3 regions of the Paenibacillus sp. OSY-SE genome follow, and region 1 is predicted to be linked to each of the others. Evidence: predicted binding sites of a transcription regulator. Region 1 holds the regulator's gene; each other region holds the start of a gene.
What was found. The regulator Rex, encoded in region 1, represses fermentation and respiration genes when NADH is low (regulators of the CRP and FNR family bind a similar motif). The targets are predictions, from matches to a motif close to TTGTGAAATATTTCACAA.
Positions count from the first base shown of each region.

Region 1 (4,958 bases):
AGCACTTGACAGGTGGTTCATCGTTATTTATTAGGCAGCCCGTAGATTTCTCCGATCGGTGAACCGTCGGCGAACAGATAAAATTGATAATAATAGCGGTTGGCGCCCTGTTCGTCCGCTCGCTCCAGCATCGCCTGCCATACATATTGCCCGTCTTTATATCCGGGAATAAGCCGTACGATGTGAACCTTGTTATATTGCTCTTTTATTTTTGCTTTCATCGCATCTTTTTTTATTCCTTCAAAGGCGTACATAGATACGACTTTCTTCGGAAACACCCACACCAGTCGTTCTTGGTCTTGTTCATCTTTACCTTCAACAACATAGACAATGTCGTCCCATACGCTCTTCTCGACACCGGATATTTCTGCGAGCTTTACACTATCATTCGCTTGGCGAATGATATCAGCTTCTTTCACTCGCTCATCAGCATTTATATATTGCACATACATATATACGGCAGCAATGAGAAGAATCAGAATAAGAACCGCCAGCGGGATATACCATTTCCATTTGGAACGCCGACGTGTGCGGCTTCTTACCATGAATAAATCCCCCCGCTTATCGCTGCAGCAGCTGCTCGAAGCATTGCTGCGTCTCATGACGGATACGTTCTTCATCTAACGTCAGGCATTCGCCATTCTTCACGACCTGTTCTCCATCAATCCACACATGCTTCACATCTTTAGCCGAAGCGGAGTAAATCATGTGAGATACGAGATCCGTATGTGGAATGAAGTGAGCTTGATCGATATCTACCGCAACCATATCTGCCTTCATACCGACCTCAAGCAATCCTACATCAGGAAGCGAAATCGTCTTCGCCCCGTATACGGTACCCATGCGCAGCGCTTCTGCAGCCGGAATCGCGGTTGGATCTCCCGATACTCCTTTGTGTATAAGCGCAGCAAGCCGCATTTCTTCGAACATGTCTAAGTTATTGTTGCTGGCCGGACCATCCGTTCCGAGAGAGACGACAACTCCTGCGCGCAACAATTCAGGAACCCGAGCTACACCGCTCGCCAACTTGAGGTTGCTGCCTGGATTATGAGACACAGCTACATGGTAGTGAGCCAGAGTCGCAATTTCTTCATCTGTCAAATGTACCCCGTGTGCAATGAACGACGGCCGGGAGAAGAAGCCTAATTTCTCTAAATGAGCAACCGGACGGAGCCCATAATCCTTCACGTTCTGTTCCACTTCCGCCTTCGTCTCCGACATATGTGTATGAAGAGGTAAATCCATATCATGTGCCGCTTGCACGAACTTCTCAATGAATGCCGGCGGACACGTATATGGCGCATGTGGCGCCAGCACGGTTGTAATCCGTCCATTCGCCTTGCCGTTCCAGTCTTTTGCGAATTGAACCGCTTCTTTAAGCTTCGCATCCTGGACGTCTTCAGGACACAGCCCGATTGCGCCGCGCATTAGACAGCCCCGAATGCCAGACTGTTCGCAGACTTTAGCGACTTCATCCATATGATCATACATGTCGACGAACGTTGTGGTTCCGCCCTTAAGCATCTCAACGACGGATAATGCGGTTCCCCAATACACATCCTGTGACGTAAATTTCGCTTCCATTGGCCACATTTTCTCCTGCAGCCACGATTGCAGCACCATGTCGTCACCATACCCGCGCAGGAGCGACATCGCAGCATGACCATGCGTATTGATTAAACCAGGCAGGAAGAACAGACCTTTGCCGTTTATTCTCTCTGCATCACTCGTATCGAACTGCGCGGGAAGTGAATCTCCCAAGTGGACAATTCGATCATTTTCAATAACCATCGTTCCCTTGGTTGAGGTTTGCCCGGATTGAGCATTAAGTACCGCAAAGGCGCCATTTTCAATAATGATTCGCTTTGTCATTGGACTGGAACTTCCTTTCCCTGATCCGTTAAATAATAAGCCAGGCTAAACAAATCCGTTGTGAAATCGGCAGTATGCACGCGCACATGAGACGGAACCTTCAAAATAACAGGCGCAAAGTTCAAAATGGCTTCTACACCGGCTTCGACGAATTGCTCCGCTACATATTGCGCTTCCGCGGCCGGAACCGTAATAATTCCGATACGGATGTGCTGATTTCGAACCGTTGTGATCATTTCGCTCATAGGTTGAACTTTCAGATTATTAATATCCGTGCCAATCTTGGACTCCATGGCGTCGAACACAGCTACGATTTTCATGTTGTCTTTCAAATAGACCGTGTAATTGCACAACGCATGCCCCAGTTTACCGGCACCGACCAGGCCAACGTTAATAATTTGGTCCAGCTTCAATATATGACGGATTTGCTGTATTAAATAAGATACGTCATAACCAATGCCTTTGCGTCCAAAATCTCCAAAATAAGCCAAGTCCTTGCGGATTTGCGCTGGATTTAAATCCAGCTTCTGGCCCAAATCCTGAGAAGAAACTGTCAATACTTCACGCTGCTTCAGTTCTATCAAATGACGCAAATAGACCGGCAGACGTCGAACAACAGCTTCAGATATTTTTAATGTTTTCATATCTTAAATCAAGTCCCCTCATCGCTCTTCAACGTCTTTTGATTATCGTCCAACCACGTTTCAATGCGCGGAACCAACTGCTCTGCAGCCATGTGCTCCATCTTTGGTCCCGGCAAGGAATATAAAAAGTGCTTGCCATAGCTTGTTTCGATCACGCGCGTATCATAGATGATGACAATTCCCTTATCCTGCGAGGTCCGCACCAATCGGCCGAATCCCTGCTTAAAGCGGATAACGGCTTGCGGCACGGAATACTTCCGGAATGGATTCTGATTTTGCCGTTTCAGCCGCTCTGATTTTGCCTCGACCAACGGGTGGTTCGGCGGCTGGAACGGAAGTCGAACAATCGCCAAGCACGTGAGTGCATCTCCAGGAATGTCCACCCCTTCCCAGAAGCTGCTCGTCCCCAGCAAGACGGAAGCGGATTGCTCCCTGAACCTGCGGGTCAGCTTGCTGCGGTTACCGCTGTCAATGCCTTGTCCAAGCACGTGAATCCCGTGAACGCTCAGCGCTTCCTTCAAAGGCGCATATACATCCCGCAGCATGCGATACGAGGTGAAGAGCACAAGCATTCGTCCTCTCGTTACTTGCGCGACATCCGCTATCGATTGCGTCAACATCTGGTTGAACTTTGCATCTGATGCGCCCTTTACGCTCGGGAAATCACGTGGGATAACGACTAATGCCTGTTCCCGGTAATTAAACGGTGACGGTAATATGACCGTGTGCAGCCGTCCATCCCGCTCCGCATCCTTCAGCCCGATTTGTTCTGCCACGAACTGGAATGATTTATCGACCGACAGCGTAGCCGATGTCAGAATTACACTTTTCTTCGGTTCAAAAAAATACCGTTTCAGTGCATCACTCACATCGACCGGGACTGCGTACATATGCATCGATTTATGCTTGAACTGGGAATTCCCTTCCATCCAGTAGACCGTTTCCGGGTCTTTCCCCTGCATAAAGTTGCGGAATTCATCCCGAACTAGGCCCAATTCTTTGAACAATCCCGTCACGTCCACGACAACGCCCTGAATTTCATCGTCATCGTAATCCTTCCATTCGTTGGCCAGCTTCTCTCCTGACCGAACAATATCGCTAAGCCGGACATGGATGTCGCTTTCCAGCTCGGTGATGCCGGCCCAAGCTTCTGGACGTTCGCCCGACGGCAACCGGAATACCGTCTGCCCGGCGGCTTCGGCTTGTCCGTTCTCAGTCGGAGGAAGCAATTGGAACAAGACTTCATTCAAACGGTCCCATTGTTCCTTCACGTCGACGATTTGCGTGAGCAGCTTGTCGATTCCTTCTGCCCAGATAAGCGCTTTCTCGTGACCGGATAGGCGGAGCCGCATCTGAAGCAAGATCAATGCTCCATTCTTGCTGTCTTTGAATAGCCGCGTTAACGGATGAATGAGTGAAAAATATTGCAAATGGATGCCTAGATGTTTGCCTGCCGTCTCTTCAAAATGATGAGCCTCATCTATGACCAAGTGTTCATAGGTAGGCAACAGACGATGTTCGGCAATGACATCGGTGAACAGCAGAGAATGGTTCGTTATAATAATGTCCGACAAATTCGCTTCATTCTTCGCCCGATGATAGAAGCAGCGCCGGAACCACGGGCAAGCCCGGTTCAGACAAGAGTCGCTATCACTGGACACCGTATCCCAGAAATCTGGACCTTTGTGGACCAAATGCAGCTCCTCATCATCGCCATGCTCCGTCTGGCTTAGCCAGACGAGAAACTGAGCAGCGGTTATGCTGTCGTCACGCGCATGAACGAACTCTCTATGATTTATTTTATGTTCAAATTTTCTCAAACACAAATAGTGACTGCGTCCTTTTAACACCGAAGCTTTGAAAGGAAACGGAACAATCTTCTCCAGAAGCGGTAAATCACGCTGTCTCAACTGTTCTTGCAAATTGATAGTGTGCGTGCTAACAATCACTTTCTTCTCTTGAGATACGCTGTAATATAAGGAAGGGAGCAAGTATCCAAGTGATTTCCCAGTGCCTGTTCCAGCTTCAATCAAGAGATGAAGGTCCTGCTCCTGGCATTCCATCACTTCGTTAAACATTTGTTCCTGAGCTTCACGCGGCTCGTAATTCGGCAACAGACTCGCCAAATTGTTCCTCACTTCATCCATAAAGCCACGGAACGTCACATTGTTGAGCGGACTGCTCTCTGAACCTTCACGCGGAGGAAGGGTATCCGTCCAATCCCCTTGCTTCAACGTTAGCTGACGGAATGGAAAGTTACCTTCCTTCTCGTCCCAATCGGACACGTCCCGCTCACGTTCATTTAGCTTCTCCACCAGCATCCACTTTAAATCGCGCTCTTCTTGATCGCCAAATACATCCACAATACGTTGCAGAGTCAGAAGCGGCAAGTCATCGATCGCTTGCAGGCAGCGGATAAATACATCGGCTGTCGCTCTCGCG
Region 1 covers NZ_ALKF01000184.1:61,347-66,304, reverse strand. The annotation lists gene A372_RS0116050 (cell wall elongation regulator TseB-like domain-containing protein) at 24-545, opposite strand; gene A372_RS0116045 (amidohydrolase) at 562-1,872, opposite strand; gene A372_RS0116040 (redox-sensing transcriptional repressor Rex) at 1,869-2,516, opposite strand; gene dinG (ATP-dependent DNA helicase DinG) at 2,525-4,958, opposite strand, start outside.

Region 2 (4,958 bases), on a different contig from region 1:
ATCGAGATCGTAATAATGTCCTCCATTGTTCATCAATAAATGGAAGTACATATCGCTCCACATCATCGGCTCCAGACCATGCTTGCGCGTAATGTCCATGACACGGTTCAAATGCTCGTTCATAATGTCAAACCGCTCGCGGAAGCCATTCTTGAACAGATAGCGTCCGAGGCCAAGTCCGAAGGCTTCGTCCATGCCGATATGAATGCGCTTGGAACGAAGCGGCTTCGTAACAGCCACGATCATATCTTCGATAAATCGATACGTCTCCTCGGAACCGGCGAGCAGCACGTCCTCCGTATCGCGCAATTCATCCGCGTAATCCCACTTCAGCGCTTGCGCCAGATGGCCCAGCGTCTGTATGCATGGAACGATCTCGATGCCGAACTGTGCAGCATACTGATCGATGTCGTACAATTCTTCGGCGGTATAGCGGCCCCGCATGTAACCAAAATATGGACGTTCTGGTACTTCATACGTATCTTCGGTATAGAGCATGACGCCATTCAAGCCCATCAGAGCCATGGAACGCATCATTTCTTTCATCATATGCACATTCGGAACAGCGTTACGCGAAGCGTCGATCATCGTTCCGTTATAAGTAAATTGAGGATGTTCCGTTATGCTAAATTCCGCCTGCGCACGCGCCTGCTCTACAAAGAGCCCAAGCGCACGGAAGAAGTGAATCTTGTCTTGATAGCGGATCACACCTTGCCCTTGTGAAAGCTTGACTGTGAGAGGACCGTCCCCACGCTCCACGTGCACAGCAATGCCGTCCTCCGCTAGTTCAATACCTAACAGTCGCTGAAGTTCAACCACCCCTTGTGTCAAATCGTCGATGTTGCCTTGCATGTTCAGTTTCATGCCAGTTCCCTCCAAGTGGTCATCATTTCATATCCTGATAGCCTTTTTCTACATGTTGCGCGCGATGCCCGAGCCGGAACGGCTGCGCCTCCTGCGGCACGCCGTGAGCAATACGTCCGTTGCGGAAACGGTTACAGCTTAGTATGCCGCCCACAGCTAATCGAGCCACTGTATTATTGTACTATATGTGATCATTTACAGACAGAGAATAGTAATGGCTCACCTTCCTGTTGCTGCAAAGTTCATTCTTTTAACACGAACCACTGCCTATTCTAGCACATTTCCCAGCTCGCTCAACCGGGGCATATACAGACACGCGCACCGTCTGTCGAATAGTAGGGCATTGACTCTTCATCATGAACGCAATGTTCCGTCGTACAGTGCGCGTTCTAACTGACGGTGATTCACTTCACCCGCCCCTTTGCTCCATTCTCCCCTTCCATCAGAAAGCGACACGTCCAGTGACCACTCTAGTTAACTGCCATCATGAGCGGTCGGTTCATGGCAGGATACGAAACGGAATGTGCCTTATCCTCGATGTTATCCCTCCTGACTGTATGGGAGAATGAACATAAGGGCCATAGCACGGAAGCCCGATATCATGTTTTCGTTTCAAAGGGAAGGGCATGCTGCCTTTCTGAATCAATGGGAGAGTGAAGCAAGGCAAGGGAAGGAACAGGCATACCTTCTTCGGGAAGGGTAACGTGACACTCTAAGGCGAGATACCGAAAAAACCAAGCCGTATAAGGGCTTGGTTCATATGTCAGTTTTTTAATATAAATAGAATTAGCTTATGCTCGCCCCTGCCGTCGATGCCCCCGCAGATGTGGAAGTGCCTGACTGCGCTGGCACAGCTTGCGTCTTCACAGCTGTTTCTTTCTCGGGAACGTTCCGCAAGTAGGTCAAATAATAAGCTCCAGCCACGAAGATGACGCCGCCAGCCAAATTGCCAAGCCAGACCGGAACGAAGTTCACGAAATAGTCTCCCCAGCTATAGTGGCCTTCGAATATGGCCGCCGGAATGACGAACATATTAGCCACAACGTGCTGAAATCCGATGGCAACGAATGTCATGGTCGGGAACCATATCCCCATAATTTTGCCGCTGAAGCTCTTGGCCCCGTAAGATAGCCAGACTGCCAGCGCAACAAGCCAGTTGCAGCCAATACCGGATATGAATGCTTGCAGGAAGCTGTCGTGCAGCTTATGCCCCGCCACTGCCACCGTCTTTTCCAAGTAAACCCCAGATGCCGTCAGACCGACGATATGCCCGAAGAAATACGCAACGAACAGCGCTCCTACAAAGTTGCTCAATGTAATGACGATCAGATTGCGCATCATTTCGCCCGTAGAAATGCGGCCTTTCATACGTGCCAATGGCACTGCCATCATGTTGCCTGTCAGCAGTTCCCCGCCTCCAAGCAGAACGAGAATGAGCCCCACCGGGAACAATGACGCTCCGATTAAGCTGTTGATGCTGCCCCATTCTTGAGGCGCATCTGCGGTTACACGAATATATAGCAAGTACCCGAGCGCAATGAACGCTCCGGCAAGAAATCCAAGGATAATCATCGCCGAGAGCGGATTTCTCGCTTTCACAACACCGGTCTCTACCGTCGCCTCTGCAATCTGCTGCGGCTTTAAATAGCCAGCCATATGAATCCCCCCTGTACACCAATACAGATATGCCTGATTCTGTCATGTCAAGAAAATCTGCAGCCGTTCCTCTCTTTTTCGAGCATCATGTGCATGAGAAGTTCCGGTTGCAAGTTCATTGTAACGAAGTGTTTCAGACGATGTTGTGCAATTTATCACAAAGATTGCTTCAAAGATGTACCATTTTATTCACAAGTCGCAACGGTGCTCCCCATACCGAATAGGCCTGCGAGCGTATAACGCCTGCAAGCCTGTTGAACGTACTTTGTTGCCTATATTAGATGAAGGTTCCTTCGCGCTTCTCCATAATACTGCGGGCGATATGAACGCCTGCCGCCCCGGCTTGCGCCAGTCCGCGGGTCGTTCCCGCACCGTCTCCACCACAATATAGCCCCGCGATTTCCGATTCAAACGTCTGGTCCAGCTTCGGCCGGGCAGAATAGAACTTCGCCTCCACCCCATAGAACAGCGTATGTTCCGAAGCGATGCCTGGCGTTACTTTATCCAGTGCCTCCACCATCTCCACCAAACTTTTCATCGTGTTGTATGGCAAGACGAGGCCCAAATCACCCGGAACCGCTTCTCTCAAGGTCGGCTCAAGGAAGCCTTCCTTGATGCGGTTGTCCGTGGAACGGCGTCCGCGCATAATGTCGCCGAATTTCTGTACAATGACGCCCCCGTTGGACAGATCATTCGCCCGCTTGCAGATCTCGCGCGCGTATTCGTTCGGCTTGTCGAACGGCTCCGTGAACTTATGCGAGACGAGCAGCGCGAAGTTCGTATTGGCGGAGCCGAGCTTCGGGTCTTTGAAGGAATGACCATTTGCACACATAATGCCGCTATGATTCTCCACCACGACGTGCCCTGACGGATTACTGCAAAAGGTGCGGACCTGTGTCCCGACGGACGTATTGAATATGAATTTCCCTTCATATAAATGCTCGTTAATTTCACGCATAACAACATCGGATGTCTCCACGCGCACGCCGACATCCACTTGGTTGTTGAACATCTTCAGGCGGCGCTTCTTCAAGATTTCCGTCAGCCACGCCGAACCGTCACGTCCGGGGACGATTACGACCTGAGCAGCCTCATGGGTGTCTCCATTCTTCATCTCGATGCCTGTCACCACATGGCGGCCGTCCTGCTTGACGGTGACGATGTCGGCCACTTCCGCCTTGTACACCATATCAATGCGCGGGCGCAAATATTCATATATCGATTTCATAATTTCCAAGTTCTGCTCGGTACCCAGATGGCGCACCTGCGCCCGCAGAAGCTTCAGCCCAGCTGCGTAACCTTGCTGCTCAATGCGGCGAACGGTCTCAGTCGTTGGGTCTGTAATTTCTGGTGTCGCACCATGTTCCAAATTGATGCCATCTACATATTTAATCAAGTCCAACACGTGCGAGGGCGGCAAATAATCGGTCATCCATCCCCCGAACTCGGTTGTAACGTTAAATTTGCCGTCACTGTAAGCTCCGGCACCACCGAACCCGTTCGTGATAGAGCACGCCGGAAGGCAGCCCGCAAATTCCTTCTTGCCAGCAGCCGGCGGGCACATTTGAATCTTCTCCTCCAATATTGGGCAGCTGCGGCGGTAAATATCATGTCCTTTATCCACCAGCATCACTTTCAAATGGGGAGCCTTCAACGTCAGTTCATAGCATGTAAAAATTCCGGCCGGTCCTGCGCCAACGACAATTACATCATATTTGCTCATTGGTTCCTCCTCGATATGCGCGTTGTCTTGGTCTGATTCGTCTCTGTTCCAGGGCCCACAATGATGCGGGCAAAAAAAAATCCTGTTACGTTCAGGTATGCAAAAGCACACCCATCGTAGTCAGGAATTTACGGCTCCTGGTAGAGACCCCCAGACCTTATCTCCAGGGATATACGAACAGGATAAACAAATAAGAGTCCAATCGCTCCTTGCAGTCGCTTTGCTGGCGACATGGATATTGTATCGAACTCTACCGAACATGTCAACAGTTTATCAGCCTAATGTTCGTGATTAAACATTAAAAACAGGCGGAATTCAGTTTCAAACCTTATTTTATATGGATAAAACACGAACGTTTACTCTTTTCCCTGCTTTTACAAGCTTCTTTTCCACGACAACAGACTACTCAACTCCATCATCTCGATCTATGATAATAAATGATATTTATTACACAATTTTTGATTATAAAGAAACGGAGTGTTCTCCATGACCTTGAAGCCCGCCTCGGATTCGGACGGTCTTATTTTAGACAAACTGTACGTAACGAAAGGAAATTCAACATTATTAGAATCACTTAGCTTAACGATACGGCCCGGCCAATGCCTGGCAGTTCAATGCAATCATATAACCGGCTCGCTAATTATAGATGTGTTAATGGACAGATCGAAGCTCTCTGCTGGACGAGCGACATGGGGCGGCCAGCCTCTGTCCGCTG
Region 2 covers NZ_ALKF01000164.1:35,476-40,433, reverse strand. The annotation lists gene A372_RS0108435 (beta-N-acetylhexosaminidase) at 1-864, opposite strand, end outside; gene A372_RS0108425 (formate/nitrite transporter family protein) at 1,651-2,520, opposite strand; gene A372_RS0108420 (NAD(P)/FAD-dependent oxidoreductase) at 2,798-4,243, opposite strand; purine riboswitch at 4,341-4,440, opposite strand; gene A372_RS0108415 (LytTR family transcriptional regulator DNA-binding domain-containing protein) at 4,730-4,958, shown strand, end outside.
Region 2: A372_RS0108425 (formate/nitrite transporter family protein) is a predicted target of Rex. The motif match lies at 2,664-2,681, and genes of this name have one in related genera.

Region 3 (4,958 bases), on a different contig from region 1:
TGACGTCATTCAAATTGCAGATCATATCATAGATGTTGGACCGAATGCAGGCTCCGGTGGCGGAAGAATTATGTATAGCGGCAGTTACCAGGGATTATTGTCTTCAGGTACGCTTACAGCCAAATATGTAAGCAGTAAAGCCGAAATAAATACAACACCAAGGCTGGTTTCCAAGTTTCTTGAAAGCCAAAAAAGCAGCCTTCATAATTTGAAAAACATCAGCATTCGTGTACCCAAAGGTGTGTTTACTGCTGTTACGGGAGTTGCCGGGTCTGGTAAAAGCACACTCGTAAACGAAGTTTTTGCTAAAGATTTCCCTGAGGCAATCCGCATTGACCAAAGCCCGGTGCATGCCAACAGCCGCTCCAATCCGGCGACCTTTACTGACATGATGTCATCCATCCGTAAAGCATTTTCGGATGCGAACCGTGTTGAGAGCGGGTTATTTAGCTATAATTCAAAAGGTGCATGTGAATCATGTGGTGGATCCGGAAGTGTGGAACTCAATCTATCCTTTATGGATAAATTGGAGGTGGAATGCAGCGATTGTCAAGGTAGCCGTTTCAAACAAGAGGTGCTCCAATACTTGTACAATGGCAAAAATATTGTTGAGATCATGGAGATGTCCGTGGTCGATGCTTTGGAATTTTTTGAAGCGAAAGACATTCGGAGAAAGTTAAAAAGCCTGGAGACAGTCGGTCTTGGCTATCTCTCGTTAGGGCAGCCGCTGGACACGTTATCCGGTGGGGAATGCCAACGGCTCAAGCTGGCAAAGGAACTAAACACAAAGGGGAACATCTATATTCTTGATGAACCGACGACCGGATTGCATATGTCAGATGTCTCCAATATCCTGAGGATCATCAATAAATTCGTGGAGAAGGGCAATACCGTTGTTGTCATTGAACATAACTTGGACGTAATCCGGAATAGTGATTGGATCATTGACTTGGGCCCAGATGGTGGTACTGGTGGCGGAGAAATCTTATACGAAGGGCCACCACTGGGTATTCTGGATTGTAAGCGATCGGTTACAGCGCAATATTTATAATGTGGCTATCAGTGAAGTAAAACGTGACAATAATGTAATTGCCATAGAAAAACAAGACGATGATTTACACCGTATTTTCCAATCCGTTCGGCGCGACTTGGTTATATAGCTGACAGTTTATATAAGGGAGCTCACCCGCTGTACGCTGCGGAGCTCCCTTTTATCAGTTTTAATCTCTTATTTTACCGTTTTGGCGTATTCAGAGGACTTAATACCGGCTTGACGTCCGAATATGATGATTTCCGCGACTGAATTACCACCGATTCGGTTCTCTCCGTGCAGACCTCCAGTAACTTCACCCGCGGCAAAAAGACCCGGAATCGTTTTTCCGTCTTTGTCCAACACTTCCGTATTCGTGTTGATTCGCACACCGCCCATCGTGTAGTGAATTCCTGGGCCGATTTTGATGGCGTAGTACGGCGCAGCGGTAAGGTCATGATCCATTCCCGTCTTTCTGCCGAACTCGGCGTCTTTCTTATTTTTTACCGCACTGTTCCAGCTATCGAGGGTCTTTTGTAATTGATCCGCCGGTACGCCGATTTCTTCAGCCAGCGCCTTGATTTTGTCCTTTGTCTTCACAAAGCCCATTTTTTCATATTGTTCGACGGCTTTGGAGCGTGATTTGACGCCTGAATCGAATACAAGGAAAGCGTTTTTCTCCGGCAGCTTAGTGATCGCCTCGGTTACGCTGTCACGAGCAGCCATTTCGTTAATGAACCGTTTGCCTTTGCTCGTTATGAGAATTGCGCCTTCACCGCGTACCGCTTCGCCGATGAGGTAGGAGTTTTCCTGCTGCACCGTCGGGTGAACCTGGATCTGTTCCATATCGACTGTGTTGCCTCCCATTTTTTCGATCATTTTTATGCCGTCGCCGGTGCTTCCTTTTTGGTTCGTCGTCACATAGCCTTCTAGATCTGGCCGAACCTTGGCGATGATGTCCATGTTGGCGCCAAATCCTCCAGCCGTGATCACGACGGATTTCGCAGCGATCGTTTTTTCGCCATTCTGACCGAAGACAACTTTCACCCCGTTCGCTTTTCCATCTTGTTTCGTAATTTCTTTGACATTGGCATTGACAAATATCGGGATGCTCTTCTCTTGAACGTTCTTCAGTAAGCCGGTCACAAGATACTGGCCAACGGCGGAACCATCTTTAGGACGGTGGGTCCGTTTCTCGCTCATGCCGCCCGTGATCGTGATATTGTTCAATGTGATGCCGATGGAATCCAGCCACTCGATGGCTTTGGCTGACTTGTCGACGAAAAAGTGAAGCATATCCTTATTGTTCGTGTTATGTCCACCTTTTAATGTCTCTTCGTAAAATAAATCATTATTGTCCGAAATGCCCTGCTCCTTTTGGAATTTCGTTTCCGATGCGTTCATGCCGGAAGACGATTTGCTTGTATTGCCGCCTGCAACCGGCATTTTCTCGAGAATGACTGGATTCATGCCTGCGGCTTTGGCTTCAAGCGCGGCAGTCATGCCTGCGCCGCCCGCGCCAACGATCACGATGTCGTAACTGTTTTTTAGCTCCTCAAGCGGCGTATAACTCGCCATCGATGCACCCGACGTAGCATCTTTTTTCCCTTTATCCTTCTCTTTTTGCGCAGTGTTGTTCGTGCCCGCGTTCTTCTCCGGTTTCTTGCTTACGTTTCCGCATCCTGATAGGATGAGCAGGATGGAGAGCAGAAGAATCAGGGCAATGTTTGATTTTTTTCGCATCATGTAATCCTCCACTATTGAATTTCTACTGTCTCTAGGATGAACATAAGGAGCCTAACCCCCAAAGAGTGCCCTTCCGTCTGCTACGGTAAAGTCTCCGGGGTTGCTCTGGACTCTCTTGCAATTCATCACATATAGCATGTCAATTTCCACTTTTTATTATTTGTGAAAATCTCCAAACTCAATACTTTTGCATTTGACTTTTCCATTAGGGGAAGGTGTACAGTGAAATGGAACAAAGATCGAAATGGAAAGCATGTAGTCCGTGTAAAACTACGAAGAATGGAGGTGACCTCTTGCTATCGATTGGAGAATTCTCAAAGATATGCGGAGTATCTACAAAAACGCTTCGATATTATGATGAAATTGGATTAATTCATCCTGATGAGATAAATCCTGAAAGCGGTTATCGGTATTATTCCATCCGGCAACTAAAAAAGATGCTCTTTATTAACCGATTGAAATCTTATCATTTTTCTCTGGAAGAAATTAAATCCATTCTGGAATGGGAAGAGGATCAATCCGAAGAGATTCTTTGTTCCGCCCTTAATCGCAAGAGAAGGGAAATACTGCAAGAGCTGAATGCTCTTGAACATATCCTCAAACAAATGACTCATGATATTTTAACTTTAGAGAAGGGCACACCGATTATGTCATACCTTGACAATATAGAAGTACAACTTGTTGAAACCCAGCCAATGAATATCCTTTATATGCGCCGGATGATGAGTAGCGATGACTATGTTGCAGGATATGGAACGCATTTCAGCAGGCTGTATGAAAAGATTGCTGCTGAAAAACTCACCTTGCTAGGTACTCCAATGACGATTTATCACAGCCCTGAATACAATCCTGCCGGCAATGATACAGAGTTTGCTATCCCGATAGAGGAGGCTGTAAAGGGAACGAGAGATTTGCCTGGAGGCCTTTGTGCGAAGTCTGTTGTAAAGGGTTCATATGCAGAATTGACATCGGTATATGCCAAGCTGAGGGAATGGGTAGAACATGAAGGATATGAATTGGTGAAATCACCATATGAAGTCTATGTAACCGACCCTAATCAAGCCACTGTTCCTGAGGATATGGTTACCGAGGTGTATTTTCCTGTAAAGAAAAAATAGTAGCAAGACCTGATATTTTCCTTAACGCTCGCTAAAAAAACTCTTTAAGAGAGGTACTACCTATAATGAACATAAACAACTGGCCAACGACAGAATGGCAAGCCGCAGAGCCGGCAACCTTGAGAATAGACTCTGTAAAGCTGTCAGAGCTTGAACCTATGATAAAAGCCGAGTACAGCAATATAAACGGTATTGTTGTTGTGAGAAATGGATCTATTGCTTATGAAAGATATTATAATGGCTATGGCCCGGATGATACGCACCATGTGGCATCTGTAACGAAAAGTATAATATCTGCCCTTATTGGTATTGCCATAGATACTGGATATATTAAAAATATAGATCAGAAGGTGCTGGATTTTTTTTCCGAATATGTACCCGATGCTGCTGATAAGCAGAAACGAGAAATCACCATACGCCATCTTCTCACGATGACGGCTCCTTATCCATTTGAGGACTGGCACGAGCCACTGGACAAGATGTGTATGCAGCCTGACTGGGTAACGTATACGCTGGATATGCTAGGCCAAAAAGGAAGTATTGGAGCTTTTAAGTATTCCACCGCAGGGGCGCATCTGCTTTCAGCCATCATCACTCGCAGCACAGGACAAAGTGCCCGTGAGTTTGCCAACGAACACTTATTTAAACCGATCGGCATGAAAGAAATCCCGGATTATGAAATGAAATCATTTGGGTTTGATGATTTATTCGGGAAGAATGTGAAAGGGTGGGTGAAAGACCCAAACCGTAACTCCACAGGAGGCTGGGGACTTACGCTAAGTCCTCGTGATATGGCACGTTTTGGTTTGCTATATCTGAATTATGGCATTTGGGACAATAATCAAATTATTTCGGGGACATGGATTGACGAATCAACAACGATGAACCCCAATCATTACGGTTATCTATGGTGGTTACGCGAAGAGGACGGGGATTTTGCATACTTAGCACTAGGCGATGGCGGTAATGTCATTTGTTGCATTCCAGACAAAGACCTAGTCGTAGCCATTGCATCCGAATTCATCATGAATCCTCGTGATAGATGGACACTGATTAAGGAATGT
Region 3 covers NZ_ALKF01000187.1:38,395-43,352, reverse strand. The annotation lists gene A372_RS0117475 (ATP-binding cassette domain-containing protein) at 1-1,051, shown strand, start outside; gene A372_RS0117470 (flavocytochrome c) at 1,229-2,773, opposite strand; gene A372_RS0117465 (MerR family transcriptional regulator) at 3,070-3,894, shown strand; gene A372_RS0117460 (serine hydrolase domain-containing protein) at 3,960-4,958, shown strand, end outside.
Region 3: A372_RS0117470 (flavocytochrome c) is a predicted target of Rex. The motif match lies at 2,937-2,954, and genes of this name have one in related genera.